2 regions of the Aromatoleum aromaticum EbN1 genome follow, and region 1 is predicted to be linked to the other one. Evidence: predicted binding sites of a transcription regulator. Region 1 holds the regulator's gene; the other holds the start of a gene.
The links. Region 1 encodes FNR, which switches genes on or off when oxygen is low (the NO sensors DNR and NnrR bind a similar motif). Its sites were predicted from a motif close to TTGANCTAGNTCAA; they were not measured.
Positions count from the first base shown of each region.

Region 2: cobA (uroporphyrinogen-III C-methyltransferase) is a predicted target of FNR. The motif match lies at 3,911-3,924, and genes of this name have one in related genera.

Region 1 is NC_006513.1:3,050,415-3,057,674, forward strand. Features, by position in the region: gene EBN1_RS14555 (Crp/Fnr family transcriptional regulator) at 1-343, opposite strand, end outside; gene EBN1_RS14560 (NnrS family protein) at 452-1,675, shown strand; gene EBN1_RS14565 (SirB2 family protein) at 1,682-2,077, shown strand; gene EBN1_RS14570 (hemerythrin domain-containing protein) at 2,077-2,628, shown strand; gene fnr (fumarate/nitrate reduction transcriptional regulator Fnr) at 2,635-3,375, opposite strand; gene hemN (oxygen-independent coproporphyrinogen III oxidase) at 3,501-4,892, shown strand; gene EBN1_RS14585 (sulfite exporter TauE/SafE family protein) at 4,992-5,702, shown strand; gene EBN1_RS14590 (heavy metal translocating P-type ATPase) at 5,840-7,260, shown strand, end outside.
Region 2 is NC_006513.1:516,074-523,333, forward strand. Features, by position in the region: gene ahbB (siroheme decarboxylase subunit beta) at 61-648, opposite strand; gene EBN1_RS02420 (Lrp/AsnC family transcriptional regulator) at 645-1,124, opposite strand; gene ahbB (siroheme decarboxylase subunit beta) at 1,121-2,158, opposite strand; gene EBN1_RS02430 (cytochrome D1 domain-containing protein) at 2,186-3,379, opposite strand; gene EBN1_RS02435 (c-type cytochrome) at 3,427-3,798, opposite strand; gene cobA (uroporphyrinogen-III C-methyltransferase) at 4,031-4,861, shown strand; gene EBN1_RS02445 (nitrite reductase) at 4,992-6,728, shown strand; gene EBN1_RS02450 (GlsB/YeaQ/YmgE family stress response membrane protein) at 6,814-7,056, opposite strand; gene EBN1_RS02455 (3'-5' exonuclease) at 7,076-7,260, opposite strand, start outside.

The DNA.
Region 1 (7,260 bases):
CGGCTTGCCCGATGTGCAGGAGGCGGGTGGCCACGAGTCCTTCGGCGAAAACGGGATACGGGCGGTTCAGGAACATCACCGCTTCACCAAAGCTGTTCATCGGGCTGATGATCTCGACCACCTTCTCGTTGCCCTGGGCCGACGAAACCGCGAGTTTCATCTGCCCGGAAACGACGAAAAAGAAACCATGGACCGGGTCGCCGCGCTGGAACAGGACTTCACCTTTTTCCAGCGTGCGTTCCCGGGTGTAGCGGGCAACCCGGTCGATGTCGTCGGCGGAAAGTTCGCTGAAGAACGAAATCTGACGCAGCAGGGTGGGGATGTCGGCAGTGGGGTTGGGCATCTTGGCCTCCAGCGGAAACAACTGGGCATTCTACCGTGTCGGACCCTTGGCCCCGGAATTCCCGGCAGTAACGGCCCGGATAGGAATTCACTGAAGGAACGCAGCACCATGCAGACTCAAACCAAGGCCGCGTCCGCGCCGCCGATTCTTTTCGCAGCGCCGCACCGGGCGATGTTCTTTTCCGGTGGTGTGATGTTGCTCGTGGCCTTCGTGTTGTGGGCATTCGAGCTCGTGAGCCGCGTTGGTGCGGTGGCGCCGCTGGCGTGGACGCTTCCGCCGGGCTGGATGCACGCGTTACTGGTCCTCGCCGGTGTGTTCCCGTTGTTCATGTTCGGTTTTCTCCTCACCGCGATGCCCCGCTGGCAGGGCGCGCAGGACGTGCCCGTGACAGTCTGGCTGCCACCGTGGCGTCTGCTCGTCGCCGGGTGGGCGGTCGCAATCATCGGATTGTGGATTCCCGGCCTGCTCGCGGTCGGCCTGCTGCTGGTGCTGGCCGGGTGGGGCGGTGTTTTGCGGGTGCTGTGGGGTGTGGCATTCAACGACAATCCCGATTCGCTGCACGCCCGACTGGTGACCACGGCGCTCGCGGCAGGTGCCTTCGGAGTGCTCGCCTGGTTCGTTTTCGCGATCACCGGTGACGGCGTCTGGGGGCGTGTGGCCATCGGCCTCGGAGTGTGGTGGTGCCTGCTGCCGGTGTTCTTTACGGTCTGTCACCGCATGATTCCGTTTTTTTCCAGCAACATCGTCAAGGATTACGTCGTTGTCCGTCCGCGCTGGGCGCTCGGCATCGTGCTGGGGGCGAGTGTCATCCACGGCGCGCTGGCGATGGCGGGATTCGGTGCGATGACGTGGATCGTCGATGCGCCGGCGGCGGCGACTGCGCTGTGGCTGTCGGTGCAATGGCGCCTCATCCCGGCGTTGCGCGTGCCCCTCTTGGGGATGCTGCACATCGGTTTCGCGTGGCTCGGGATCGCTTTCCTGCTGTCGACGCTGCAGGGCGTCGCTGCGCTGTTCGGCCATGCATGGCTCGGCCTCGCGCCGCTGCACGCGCTGGGTGTCGGATTCTTCGGCTCGGTGCTGCTGGGAATGGTGTCGAGAGTGACTTTGGGACATTCGGGCGGCAAGCTCGTGGCGGACAAGCTGACGTGGTCGCTGTTCCTCGGGCTCGAACTCGTCGTGGTGGTGCGCGTGGCCGGCGAACTGGTGCCGCCTTCCTGGTCGAGCGGCGTGATGCTCGCGGCGGCGCTCGGCTGGATCGGCGTGTTCGGCTTGTGGGGAACCCGCTATCTGCCCGTTTATCTGCGCCCGCGCAGTGACGGCCGGCCGGGGTGAAGTGCGGTGTACGCTGCGATCAAACACCTGCACATCCTATGTGCGATGCTGAGCGGGTCGGGATTCCTGCTGCAGGGGATCTGGATGATGCGGCGCAGCCCGCTGCTCGATCACCGCGCGACCCGCGTTGTGCCGCACGTGGTCGATACCGTGTTTCTCGCCAGCGCGATCACGCTCGCCGTGCTGAGCGCGCAGTACCCGTTCGTCGCTCCGTGGGTCACGGCGAAGGTGATCGGGCTGGTCGTCTACGTGGTGCTCGGCTACATAGCGCTGCGCGGTGGCGCGACGATGGGCATACGCATCTTCGCGCTGATCTGCGCATTGCTCGTCTTTTCATGGATCGTGTCGGTCGCGTTGACGAAGAATGCGGCCGGCTTTCTTGTTCTTACCGGAGCTTTCTGATGGCTGATTCCCTGATACCCGTTGCTCCCGGCCTGGAAACGCCGCTCGAAATGCTCGAAGCCTGCCACGGGCGTCTGCAGGCGCAGCTCACGACACTGTCGCGCCTCGCGGCGTGGCTGCCCGAGCATGGCGCCGACCGACAGGCACAACAGGCAGCAGCCAACGTGATGCGTTACTTCGACCTGGCTGCCGTCAATCATCATCTCGACGAGGAAGACGACCTGTTCCCGGTTCTGCGCGCGCGTGTCGATGGCGGGCGCCGGGAAGCGCTCCACGAGCTGATCGACTGGATACTGGCGGACCACCAGGAAATGTTCGCGGCGTGGGCGGCAATCCGGGCGAAGCTCGATCCGATTTCCCGCGGCGAGCCGGCGCAACTGTCGGCTGCGGAGGTCGAGCAGTTCACGGCTCGTTACCGACGCCACATGGAGCGCGAAGAGGGCGAACTGCTCCCCTATGCGCGCGAGTTGTTGACGGAGCAGGACGTTGCCGCCCTGACTGCGACGATGACCGCGCGACGGCGGCAGGACGCGCCGCCGCGCAGTTCCTGATGCGGGTCAGCCCCGCGGCGACGGGTGGTGGATCAGCTTTTTCAGGCCGCAGATATTGAGAATGCGGATGTGCTTTTGCTGGACGGCGATCAGTCCCTCTTCCTGGAACTTCGAGAACGCCCGTGACACGGTCTCCAGCTTCAGCCCCAGATACGAGCCGATTTCCTCGCGCGTCATCCGCAGGTGGAATTCCGCCGCTGAGAAGCCGCGCGCGGTGAAGCGCTGCGACATGTTCAGCAGGAACGCCGCCAGGCGCTCTTCAGCGCGCATCGAACCGAGCAGCGTCATGACGCCATGGTCACGGACGATCTCGCGGCTCATCACCTTGTGGAACTGATGCTGCAGACCTTCGACGACGCGCGACAGCTCTTCGAGCTTGCCGTAAGCGATCACGCAAACTTCGCTGTCCTCGAGCGCGATTGCATTGCACGAATGCAGTTCCGTGCTGATGCCGTCGAGCCCGAGCATCTCCCCGGTCATCTGGAAACCGGTGACCTGCTCGCGTCCGTCTTCAAGCAGCACGTTCGTCTTGAACGAACCCGCGCGGATCGCGTAGATCGCCTCGAAAGGGTCGCCCGCGCGATAGAGGTGGTGCTGGCGCTTGATCTTGCGACGCGCTCCGACGAGTTCGTCGAGGCGGTCGATCTCGTTTTCGGACATGCCGAACGGCAGACACAGCTCGACCAGGTTGCACTGGGAACACGCGACTTTCAGACTGGCTACCGTAATTGGCACCGTGGCCTTCATTTGCACGATAATAATGCCCTCTGTTCAAGTCCGATTTACGATTGCCAGGGAAGTCCGTTGATCCACGTCAACCCCCACGGCGCTGCTTTTTGCGATCGTACGAAACGCACCCGAGCGATACAACCATGACCAGCCAGAACGATCTTGTATTCGACCCGCAGCTGATACGCCGCTTCGATATCAACGGGCCGCGCTATACGTCGTATCCGACCGCCGATCGCTTCGTCGAAGCCTTCGATCACCGCGCCCTCCGGGACTGGCTTGCCCAGCGTGCAGTGGGCGGGGTAAGCAAGCCTCTTTCATTATACTTCCACATCCCATTTTGTAACACGATTTGCTACTACTGCGCGTGTAACAAGATCATCACGAAAGATCATGCCCGTTCCGCCAAGTACCTGAAATACCTGGATAAAGAAATCGGCATGCAGGCCGAGGCGCTGGGCGGCAGCCATCAGGTCACCCAGTTGCACCTCGGCGGAGGAACGCCGACTTTCCTTTCGCACGACGAGCTGCGCCAGCTCATGGATTCGGTCCGCTCACGCTTCACTCTGGTGCCGAACGGCGAATATTCGATTGAAGTGGACCCGCGCAAGGTCGACTTCGAAACCGTCAAGCTGCTTGCCGACCTGGGTTTCAACCGCATGAGCGTCGGGGTCCAGGACTTCAACGAAGACGTTCAGGTCGCGGTCAATCGCGTGCAGAGCTTCGACGAAACCAAGCTGGTCATCGACTCGGCCCGGGCAACCGGTTTCAAGTCGATCAGCCTGGATCTGATCTACGGGTTGCCGAAACAGAACATCATCAGCTTCAACCGTACGCTCGAACAGGTCCTTGCGCTGTCCCCGGATCGCGTTTCGCTTTACAGCTATGCGCATCTGCCGGGACTGTTCAAGCCGCAACGGCGCATCACCGTCGTCGATATGCCCACTTCGGACACGAAGCTGCAGATCCTGCAGCTGGCGATCCGCCGGCTGACCGAAGCGGGCTACGTGTATATCGGCATGGATCACTTCGCGAAGCCGGACGACGAGTTGACCGTCGCGCAGCGCCAGGGCCGGCTGCACCGGAACTTCCAGGGCTATTCGACGCAGGCCGAATGCGACCTGCTTGCGTTCGGCGTGTCCGCGATCGGCAAGATCGGACCGGTATATTCGCAAAATTTCAAGTCGCTCGATGAATATTACGACGCGCTCGATCGCGACGAACTGCCGGTGCTGCGCGGTATCGAGCTGACAGCCGACGACCTGCTGCGCCGTTCGATCATCCAGGCTCTGATGTGTCATTTCGAACTTTCGATCGATTCGATCGAAATCGCGCACCTGATCCAGTTCAACGAATATTTCGCCGAGGAATTGCAGGACCTTCGTGCGATGGAAGAGGCAGGACTTGTCGAGGTTACCGACAAGTGGATCAGCGTCATGCCGGCGGGGCGTCTCCTGGTGCGCGGCATCGCGATGGTGTTCGACCGGTATCTGCGGGCCGATCGGGAGCGCCCCCGCTACTCCAAGGTGATCTGACCGCACCCCGGCCGGAGCCCGGCCGGGGGAGTGTTAGAATAGAAGCGTTTTCTGTGACGCGGGTTCCGCGTCGCTTTCGCTTGTATTCGACGCTACCTGATGCCTGAAACCGGTTATATCGCAGTTTTCCTCATCGGCCTGCTCGGCGGAACCCATTGCGTAAGCATGTGCGGGGGAATCGTCGGGGCGATGACCTCGGTGCGCATGCCGGGCGATACGCGTCGGCAGTGGCCGATCCACCTCGCCTACAATCTCGGGCGCATCGCCACCTACACCTTGCTGGGCGCGGTGCTCGGCGCGCTCGGCACGGTCGGGCTGCTGTTCAACGACGTGCTGCCGGTCCAGCTTGGCCTCTACGTACTGGCGAACCTGATGCTCATCGCGCTCGGCTTGTACCTGACAGGCTTCACGCGTCTATTGACTCCGGTGGAGCGGGTGGGGCTGCGGCTGTGGCGGGTGGTTCAACCCCTGACGCGGCGCTTCCTGCCGGCACGTTCGGCGGCTCAGGCGCTGCCGCTTGGCCTGCTGTGGGGGTTCCTGCCATGCGGCCTCGTTTACAGCGTGCTGACCACTGCGCTCGTCACCGGCTCGGCGGAGCGCGGTGCCGGCCTGATGCTCGCCTTCGGGCTCGGGACGCTGCCGAACCTGATGCTGGCTGGAATGCTCTTCAAACGCTTCAGGGATGTCACGCGCAACGGCAAGGTTCGCTTCGCCGCCGGTTTGCTGGTGCTCGGGTTCGGAGTATTCGGGCTGTTCAACGCGCCGACGCTCGGGGGCAAGCTATGGAGCGGGGTGGTCTGCGAAGTCTGAATGCAGTCGTCGGGCGGGCTGTTTCTTTATTGCGATACCGGTTCGTCGATCGGAGTTGCTGCCCGGGATGCGTGCGATAGGGTGTGAGCCGCTAGACATCCACGGGGCCGCTGATCTTCGACATGTGGAGTCGACCAATGAACAATCCCGTGATGGATCCGCGCCACGCTGCGATCGAACTGCCGGTGTCGGGCATGACCTGCGCCGCTTGCGCTGCACGGATCGAGAAAGTGCTGAACCGCCTGCCCGGCGTCAGTGCGAACGTGAATCTCGCAGCCGAGAAAGCGCGCGTCAACTTCTCTGCCGCCGAGGCAGGCCCGGCGGAGGTCGTCGCGGCGATCCGCAAGGCGGGTTTCGATGTTCCGGCGGCGACGCTCGAGCTGGCGATTTCAGGCATGACTTGCGCCGCATGCGCCGCCCGGCTCGAAAAAGTCCTCAACCGGCTGCCGGGCGTCGAGGCGGCGGTGAATTTCGCGACCGAGCGCGCCACTGTGCGTTACCAGCCCGGTCTGGTAACGACCGAGGCGCTGAAGGATGCCGTCCAGCGCGCCGGTTTTGCTGCGGCGGAAACCGGACTTGCGGACAGGGAACAGGTGCGTCTGCGGCAGGCGGCGGTGTGGAAAGCCGAGCTGCGGCACTTCTGGATCGCTGTGCTGCTGACGCTGCCGCTCGCCGCCCAGATGCCCGCGATGTTCGGTGGGGGGTGGGCGGCTGACGCACACCATGAGTTCCTGCCGCGCTGGCTGCAGTTGATGCTCGCGACGCCGGTGCAGTTCTGGATCGGCGCGCGCTTTTACCGCGGCGCCTGGTCCTCGGTGCGAGGCGGCGGGGCGAACATGGACGTGCTGGTCGTGCTCGGCACGAGCATGGCCTGGAGCTACAGCGCCATCGTCACGCTGTTCGGCCGCCATGACCTGCATGTGTATTACGAAGCGTCCGCGATGATCATCACGCTGATTCTGCTCGGCAAGCTGCTGGAGGCGCGCGCGAAAGCCCGCACCACCGCTGCGCTCGATGCACTGCTGCGCCTGCAGCCCAGGGTCGCGCATGTCGAGCGCGGCGGCGAACTGGTCGCGGTTCCCGTCGACAGCCTGAAGCCGGCGGACCTGTTCGTGGTGCGGCCGGGAGATGCCGTGCCTGTCGATGGCGAAGTCGTGTCCGGAGCGTCGGCGCTCAACGAGGCGATGCTGACCGGCGAGAGCATGCCGATCGACAAGCGGGCCGGTGACAAGGTGTTCGCCGCGACGCTCAACGGGGAAGGCGTGTTGCGCTGTCGAGCGACCGGCGTCGGCGCCCACACGCTGCTCGCCGGCATCATCCGCATGGTCGAGCAGGCGCAAGGCTCGAAAGCGCCGGTGCAGCGCCTCGCCGACCGCATCGCGGCAGTGTTCGTGCCGGTGGTGGTCGGCATCGCCGTCGTCACGTTCGTCTCGTGGTGGTGGCTCGGCGGGGACTTCGCGCAGGCGCTGATCAGCGCAGTTGCCGTGCTCGTGATCGCATGCCCGTGCGCGCTGGGGCTCGCGACGCCGACGGCGATCATGGTCGGAACAGGGCAGGG
Region 2 (7,260 bases), 1.8 Mb from region 1:
TTACAGCGGACTGCGATCCGCCGGGAAATGACGGCGGTCAAGGGGATGGCAGGGGAAAACTCACCCGCGCTTCTGCACGCTTCCTGCTGCGCCACCGATCCGCAGCCCCGTTTTTTTCAGGATTGCCGATGAGAACAACACCTCGCGGCCGCGGCAGGCGCCGGGAAAGCGAGCCACGATGCGGTCTGCGATGTCGCTGATCTGCTGCCGCACCTCGTCATGGCTGCGCCCGTGAACCATTGCGAACAGGTTGTACGGCCAGTCCGGCAGACGGCGCGGACGTCGATAGCAGTGAGTGACGGCATCGAGTGCACCGATGAATTCGCCGACTGCATCGACCCACTCGTCCGCAACATCCCACACGCTCATGCCATTCGCGGTGTAGCCGATCGCATAATGATTCGGTACCGCGCCGATGCGACGGATGACCCCGCGCTCGAGCATCGCGCGCACACGACAAAGCAGTTCGTCGACCGGGAGGCCGACTTCCCGGGCCACTTCGTCCCAAGGCTGCGGAACCAGCGGCAGGCCGTCCTGGGTCGCGATGATGATGCGCCGCTCGATCGCCTCGTCGTAGCCGACACCGGGCACTGTAGCGGGGTCGTTCGGGTCCTGCAGGACGGGATTTTCCCGGTGCGCTGCCATCATGCCTCCAGCTTCATTTCGACGAAGTACTCCCGTTCCTTCGGAAACAGGAACACCGGCAGCCCGGTCGCAGCTTCGATCCGTCTTGCCGTCGCGGCGATGCCCTGCGGGGTTTCGGTCGCCAGGACGAACCACATGTTGAGCGCGTGGTCGCGACGGTAGTTGTGCGCCACTTCGGCGAAGGCATTCACTTGGGCCGTGACGCGCTCGAAATCGGCTTCCGGCACGCTGATCGCCGCAAGGCAGAACGCGCCGCCGATCCGTTCGATCTGGAACATCGGGCCGAACCGGGTCAGCACCCGCTGATCGAGCAGGCGCTGCAGCCGGTCGATGACTTGCCCCTGGTCGATCCCGAGCCGGATGGCGACGTCGGCGAACGGGTTGCGCACCAGCGGAAAATCCCCTTGCAGCATGTTGATCAGTGCCCGGTCGGTGTCGTCGAGCAGCGGCGTCTGCCCCTTCGCGGTCGCCCGGCTCATGCGTCGCCGTCCGCCAGATAACGTGCGCCCTGCTGCTTGAACCGCCGGGTGCTGAACAGCACTGCGCCGGGCCAGCGATTCATGCAGTGGCGCGCAGCGATGGCTTCGCGCACGTCGAGCACCACTTCGCGCGATTTGCCATGGATCATGCAGAACAGGTTGTACGGCCAGTCCGGCAGGACGCGGCTGCGACGGTAGCAAAGCGTTACTGCAGGCTCGGCTGCGAGACTGCGGCCCAGTTCGCTGACCTGGTCGTCCGGCACGTCCCACACGCACATCGCGTTCGCGCAAAAACCGAGCTCATGGTGGCGCACGACGATTCCGAAACGCTTGATCAGGCCGTTTTCGAGCCACGACGCGATCAAGTCGATGACCATCGCTTCGCTGAGCCCGACGCTGCGCCCCAGCGCGTCGAACGGCCGCGGCAGCAACGGCAATCCCGACTGCAAGGCGAGCATCAACCGGCGCTCGATGCCCGGCAGCGCGCAGGGCGTTTCGCCGATGGAGAGCAAATCCCCCGTCGCAACGCTGGCAGCGCGGCGCACGGCACCGCCGAGATCGAAGCCGAGGTCGATGTGGAACTCCTCTTCGAGGGGCAGCACGACGACGCGGCAGCCGGTGTCCCGCTCGATTTCCGCGGCGATCTGTCGCAATCGCTGTTCCGACGCAGCGGTGATCACAAACCACAGATTGAGCGGATGTTCGCGCTGGTAATTGTGATTGACTTCCGGCACCGCGCTGACGCGGGCTGCAATCGACTCGAGTCGGGACAGGGGCGCTGCGAGCGCCGCCAGCGCGCTCGCGCCGACGCGCCGCGGCGCGAATACCGCTCCCACCCGGCTGACGACGCCGGAGTCCAGCCAGTTCTGCAGCGCGGCGAGAACGGCCGGCTCGCCCAATCCGCATTCCGCGCCGATCGCGGCAAACGGCTCGGAAACGAGGGGAAACCCGCGTTGGTAGTCATTCAACAGGCGAAACGTGGCCGTATGGGGTTGATGAACCGCTCCGGGCCCGGCCATCGTCGTGATGCACATCTGCGTGGCGCTCGTGCAAGGCATGTCCTAAAAACCTGTCCGGAAGGCGCGGCTGGTGAAGAAAATGCCGCTCGGGCTGGCGGCGGGGAGTTCGGCGCGCTTGTCGCGCTTCGCGGTGCCGTAGATCACGACCTTGTTGTCGTCACGCGCAGACACCCAGACCTCCTCGCCTTTCGGTGCAAACTCCATGTGAAGAATCGCCCGGCCGGGCTGCAGCGTATCGACGACGCTGTTTCCGACTGTATCGATCACCTGGACCCAGCCGTTGTCGGGGAAGGCGAAATTGACCCACACTTCGCGGCCGTCGGGCCTCGCCATCACGAACACCGGCTGGCTCTTGACCGGAATCCGCCCAACCTCCTTCCAGCTGCCGAGTTCGACGACCAGGACTTCGTGACGGCCGATCGCCGGCAGGTATGCGCGTCCCGCGGCAACGGCCCAGCCGCGCAGATGCGGCATCTTGTACACCGGCAATGCCTGCTCGCCCCGGCCGTAGCCCGGCAGGATCGTGCGCACGCCCAGTTCGGGATGCCACAGGTCGAGCATCGACAGACCGTCCTCGCCGAACAGCCCGGCGATGTAGTAGCGCCCGTCGGGCGTCACCAGCGCATCGTACGGTTGCTTGCCGGATGGGTAACGCTCGGTCTTCGGATGCCGCGGATCGGAGAGGTCGGTGACCCGGATCTCGTTCGCGTCGAACAGCGAATAGACGAAACGGTTGCCCGGCAGGTCGGCCAACCCGACGACTTTCGAGCGCTTGCCATCGAGACCGTAGGTGGCCGGCACATCGGCGAGCAGTTCCAGGGTGTCCGCGTCGAAAGCCTTGATTCCGCCCGGTTCGTAGTTCTGCGCGACGAGGATGCGTCCGTCCTGGGAAATCGCGCCGCCGATCGCGTTGCCGGCCTGTACCACGCGGTTCGCGATCGTCGCCGTGAGAAGATCCACCTTCGTCAGGCCCCCATCGCGGCCGAAGACGTAGGCATAACGACTGTCCCGTGAAAACACCACCGATGCATGGGACAGGTCGCCGAGGCCCGAAACCTGCGCGAGCGCCCGACGATGCGTCGTCTCGATGACCTGCAACTGTCCGGTCGCGCGCTCGACGACGACGCCGAGATCGCCGGTACCACGCAAGGCGACCGGCTGTTGGGAAGCGCACGCCGACAGCAGGAGCACCGAGACAGTCAATGCTGCACGCTTCACTTTGCTTCCGGACATCATGCGTCTCTCTTTTTCGGGTGCCGATGGGCAGACTGGCGAAGGCGCCGTCACCGCGTGCCCGCCGTCTGTTGGGTGGACGCCGGGCCACCATCCGCGGGAAAGCCTTCGACGAGCCGTTCCACGACCCAGGCAGCCTCCGATTCATCGACCAGGCCGCGAAACGACGGCATTGGCGTACCGGGCCGACCATCGACAATCGTCGCGATCAGCCCCTCCGGAGGTTTTCCCCGCAGCGCCGCCGGAGTGAGGGCCGGACCGAGGCCGCCCTGCAGGGTCAGGCCGTGACATGAGCCACAGTCCTGGCGAACCATATGGACCAGCTCGGACTGTCGTGTGTCGTCGGGAGCAATGCCCTGGGCGTGAACCGGAAAAACCAGCGCCGGAAGAAAAGCTGCGATCAAGATGCTTCGACAGAACATTCTCGGGGTCCTCGTCAGTCCGCGGAGGAAAGGTTTGCGATTCTGGACGGGAGGCCGCCCTGTATCCGTTCAGCCATCGTCCGAGTATCGCGGCGACATAGCCTGCTCCTCCTTGATATCGGTTAATTTCCCGGGTTACAAGTAGGGATAAAGTGGCGACACCCGAACGTCCTGTTCGCGCCATTCGAATCGGCCGCGGCGCACATATTCGCGGCATAAGCGGAGAGCTCTAATGAGCAAGAATATCGGCGGCTTCGATCCAGCGGTAAGGGGTAGCGATCTTCCGACGCGAGTCGCGCGGGCTGGCAAGGTGTATCTCGTCGGCGCCGGTCCCGGCGACCCGGAACTCCTCACGCTGAAAGCGGCACGCCTGCTGGCCGGCGCACAGGCAGTAGTCTACGACCACCTCGTCGGCGACGGCATTCTCGAACTGATCAACCCCACGGCGCGAATGATCTACGCCGGTAAGGAGGCGGGACATCACGCCCTTCCCCAGGATCAGATCAATCACCTGCTCGTCCAACTCGCGCGCACCGGCACCAACGTAGTCAGGCTAAAGGGCGGCGACCCGTTCATGTTCGGTCGCGGCGGCGAGGAGATGGAGGAACTGCTGGCCTGCGGCATCGAATGCGAGATCGTGCCCGGCATCACGGCGGCTTGCGGGATCGCAGCCTGTACAGGAATCCCGCTGACTCATCGCGACCACGCCCGCTCGGTGATCTTCACGACCGGACATCTCAAGGACGACACGGTCAACCTCGATTGGCCTGCCCTTGCACGACCGAAACAGACGGTCGTGATCTACATGGGGCTCGCGGCGCTCGAAATCATCTGCCACCAGTTGATGGCCCACGGCCTGCCTGCCGACACGCCCGCGGCCGTGATTCACGCTGGCACGACGGACCGGCAGGTCATCGTCGCTGATCGCATCGACCGCCTTGTCGCCACCGCACGCCACGCCCAGCTCGAATCGCCCGCACTGATCATGATCGGCTCGGTGGTGTCGCTCCACTCCCTCGCCCATGACAATCGCACATTCCGGGAACTCGCCCTCACGGCATGAGCGCCCGCCCTGGGTCATCGCCGGGAAAAGACCGCAATTTGATCAAGGTTAAGGATTCCGGCGCTTTAGAAGCTCAATCTCTGCGGCTGTCAGCCGTGTTGCGTAAAATCTTTATGACGGGAGATAGACCATGAGTAGCAAGAGAAGAAGCTGGACCACCGGTGCATTCCTGCTTGCGAGCCTGCCGATGGCAATGTCTCAGGCATACGCGCAGGCAAATACCGAGGAACATGTCGGCGAAGCGGAGGCGAAGTACCAAGCCGGCGGTTCTCCGCTGGCCGACGTCGAGATGTACCAGGACATCAATCCCGACGCTCCCAAGATGACCAAGGTGGAATTCGACAAGGCGCGGAATATCTACTTCCAGCGCTGCGCCGGCTGCCACGGCGTACTGCGCAAGGGCGCCACCGGCAAGCCGCTGACCCCCGACATAACGCTCCCCAAGGGCAGCGAATACCTCAAGGTCTTCATCAAGTACGGATCTCCCGCCGGGATGCCGAACTGGGGAACGTCGGGCGAACTCAGCGACGACGATGTCGACCTGATGGCGCGCTACATCCAGCAGTCGCCTCCACAACCGCCCGAGTTCGGCATGGCGCAAATGAAGGAGACGTGGAAAGTCATCGTCCCGCCCGAGCAGCGGCCGAATAAGAAGATGAACGACTACAACATCTCGAACATCTTCTCGACGACGCTGCGCGACACCGGCGAGATCGCGCTGATCGACGGCGACACGAAGAAAATCATCAACATCGTCAAGACCGGCTACGCGGTGCACATCTCCCGCATCTCGGCATCCGGCCGTTACCTGTTCGTGATCGGGCGGGACGCGAAGATCAACATGATCGACCTGTGGATGGAGAAGCCTGACAACGTCGCCGAGATCCGCATCGGCCTCGAGGCCCGCTCGGTCGACACCTCGAAGTACAAGGGCTACGAGGATAAATACGCGATCGCCGGCGCGTACTGGCCGCCGCAGTTCGTCATCATGAACGGCGACACGCTCGAGCCGCAGAAGATCGTCTCGACCCGCGGCCTCACCGTCGATACGCAGGAATACCACCCCGAGCCGCGCGTCGCCGCAATCGTCGCATCGCACTTCAAGCCGGAGTTCGTCGTCAACGTCAAGGAAACCGGCAAGACGCTGATGGTCGACTACTCCGACATCCAGAACCTGAAGACGACCGAGATCGGTTCGGCCCCCTACCTGCACGACGGCGGCTGGGACGCGTCGAAGCGCTACTTCATGGTCGCAGCGAACCAGTCGAACAAGGTCGCGGCGATCGATGCGAAGGACGGCAAGCTCGCCGGCCTTGTCGACGTCGGCAAGATCCCGCATCCGGGGCGAGGCGCAAACTTCACGCATCCGAAGTACGGTCCGGTGTGGGCAACCGGTCACCTGGGTGACGACACGATCGCGCTGATCGGCACCGATCCCGTGAAGCACAAGCAGTACGCGTGGAAAATGGTCGACACATTGAAGAGCCAGGGCGGAGGGTCGTTGTTCATCAAGACCCACCCGAAGTCGAAGCATCTCTATGTCGACAATCCGCTGCATCCGGAAGCCAAGGTCAGCCAGACCGTGGCGGTATATGACTTGAGCAACCTGCAGGCGGGTTCGAAGGTGCTGCCGATCGCCGAGTGGGCGGGGCTGAAGGACGACGGCGCGAAGCGGGTCGTGCAGCCGGAATACAACAAGGATGGCAACGAGGTGTGGTTCTCGGTGTGGTCGGCGAAGGACAAGGAGTCCGCGATCGTCGTCGTCGACGACAAGACGCTCGAACTGAAGACCGTGATCAAGGATCCGAAGCTGATCACGCCGACCGGGCACTTCAACATCTATAACACCCAGCACGACGTGTACTGAGTTGCATGGCGGCGAATGCCGCCACGACCGCGAGATGCAGACGGCCAGCTCAACGCTGGCCGTTTTTTTCAGCCCTCTGCGCCGATCATTTGCGCAGGCGGGTCACGATGAACAGAATGATGATCGCGCCGACAAGCGCGCCGATGAAGCCGGAGGGCTCCCCCGGCCGGTACAGGCCGAGGAACTGTCCGCCGTACGTCGCGAGCATCGCTCCCGCGATGCCAAGCAGCGTCGTCATGATGATCCCGAGGCCATCCTTGCCAGGATGCAGCAGGCGTGCAAGGAGTCCGACGATGAAGCCGATGATGATGGTCCCGATGAGCGACATGAGCATATCTCCTTGAGGTTCAGACTTCAGGCCACGCGGCAAGGAACTGCTTCCAGTGCGGCGCGTCGATGCGCCCGAGGGCTTCGCGCACGACGGCGAGTTCGGCGGCGTGCGCCACCGCATCGAGCCGGCCGCGCATGCGCTGAAAACCCAGGTACACCAAGTAGGTGTTGACGACATCGGTTTCACAGTAATCGCGGATTT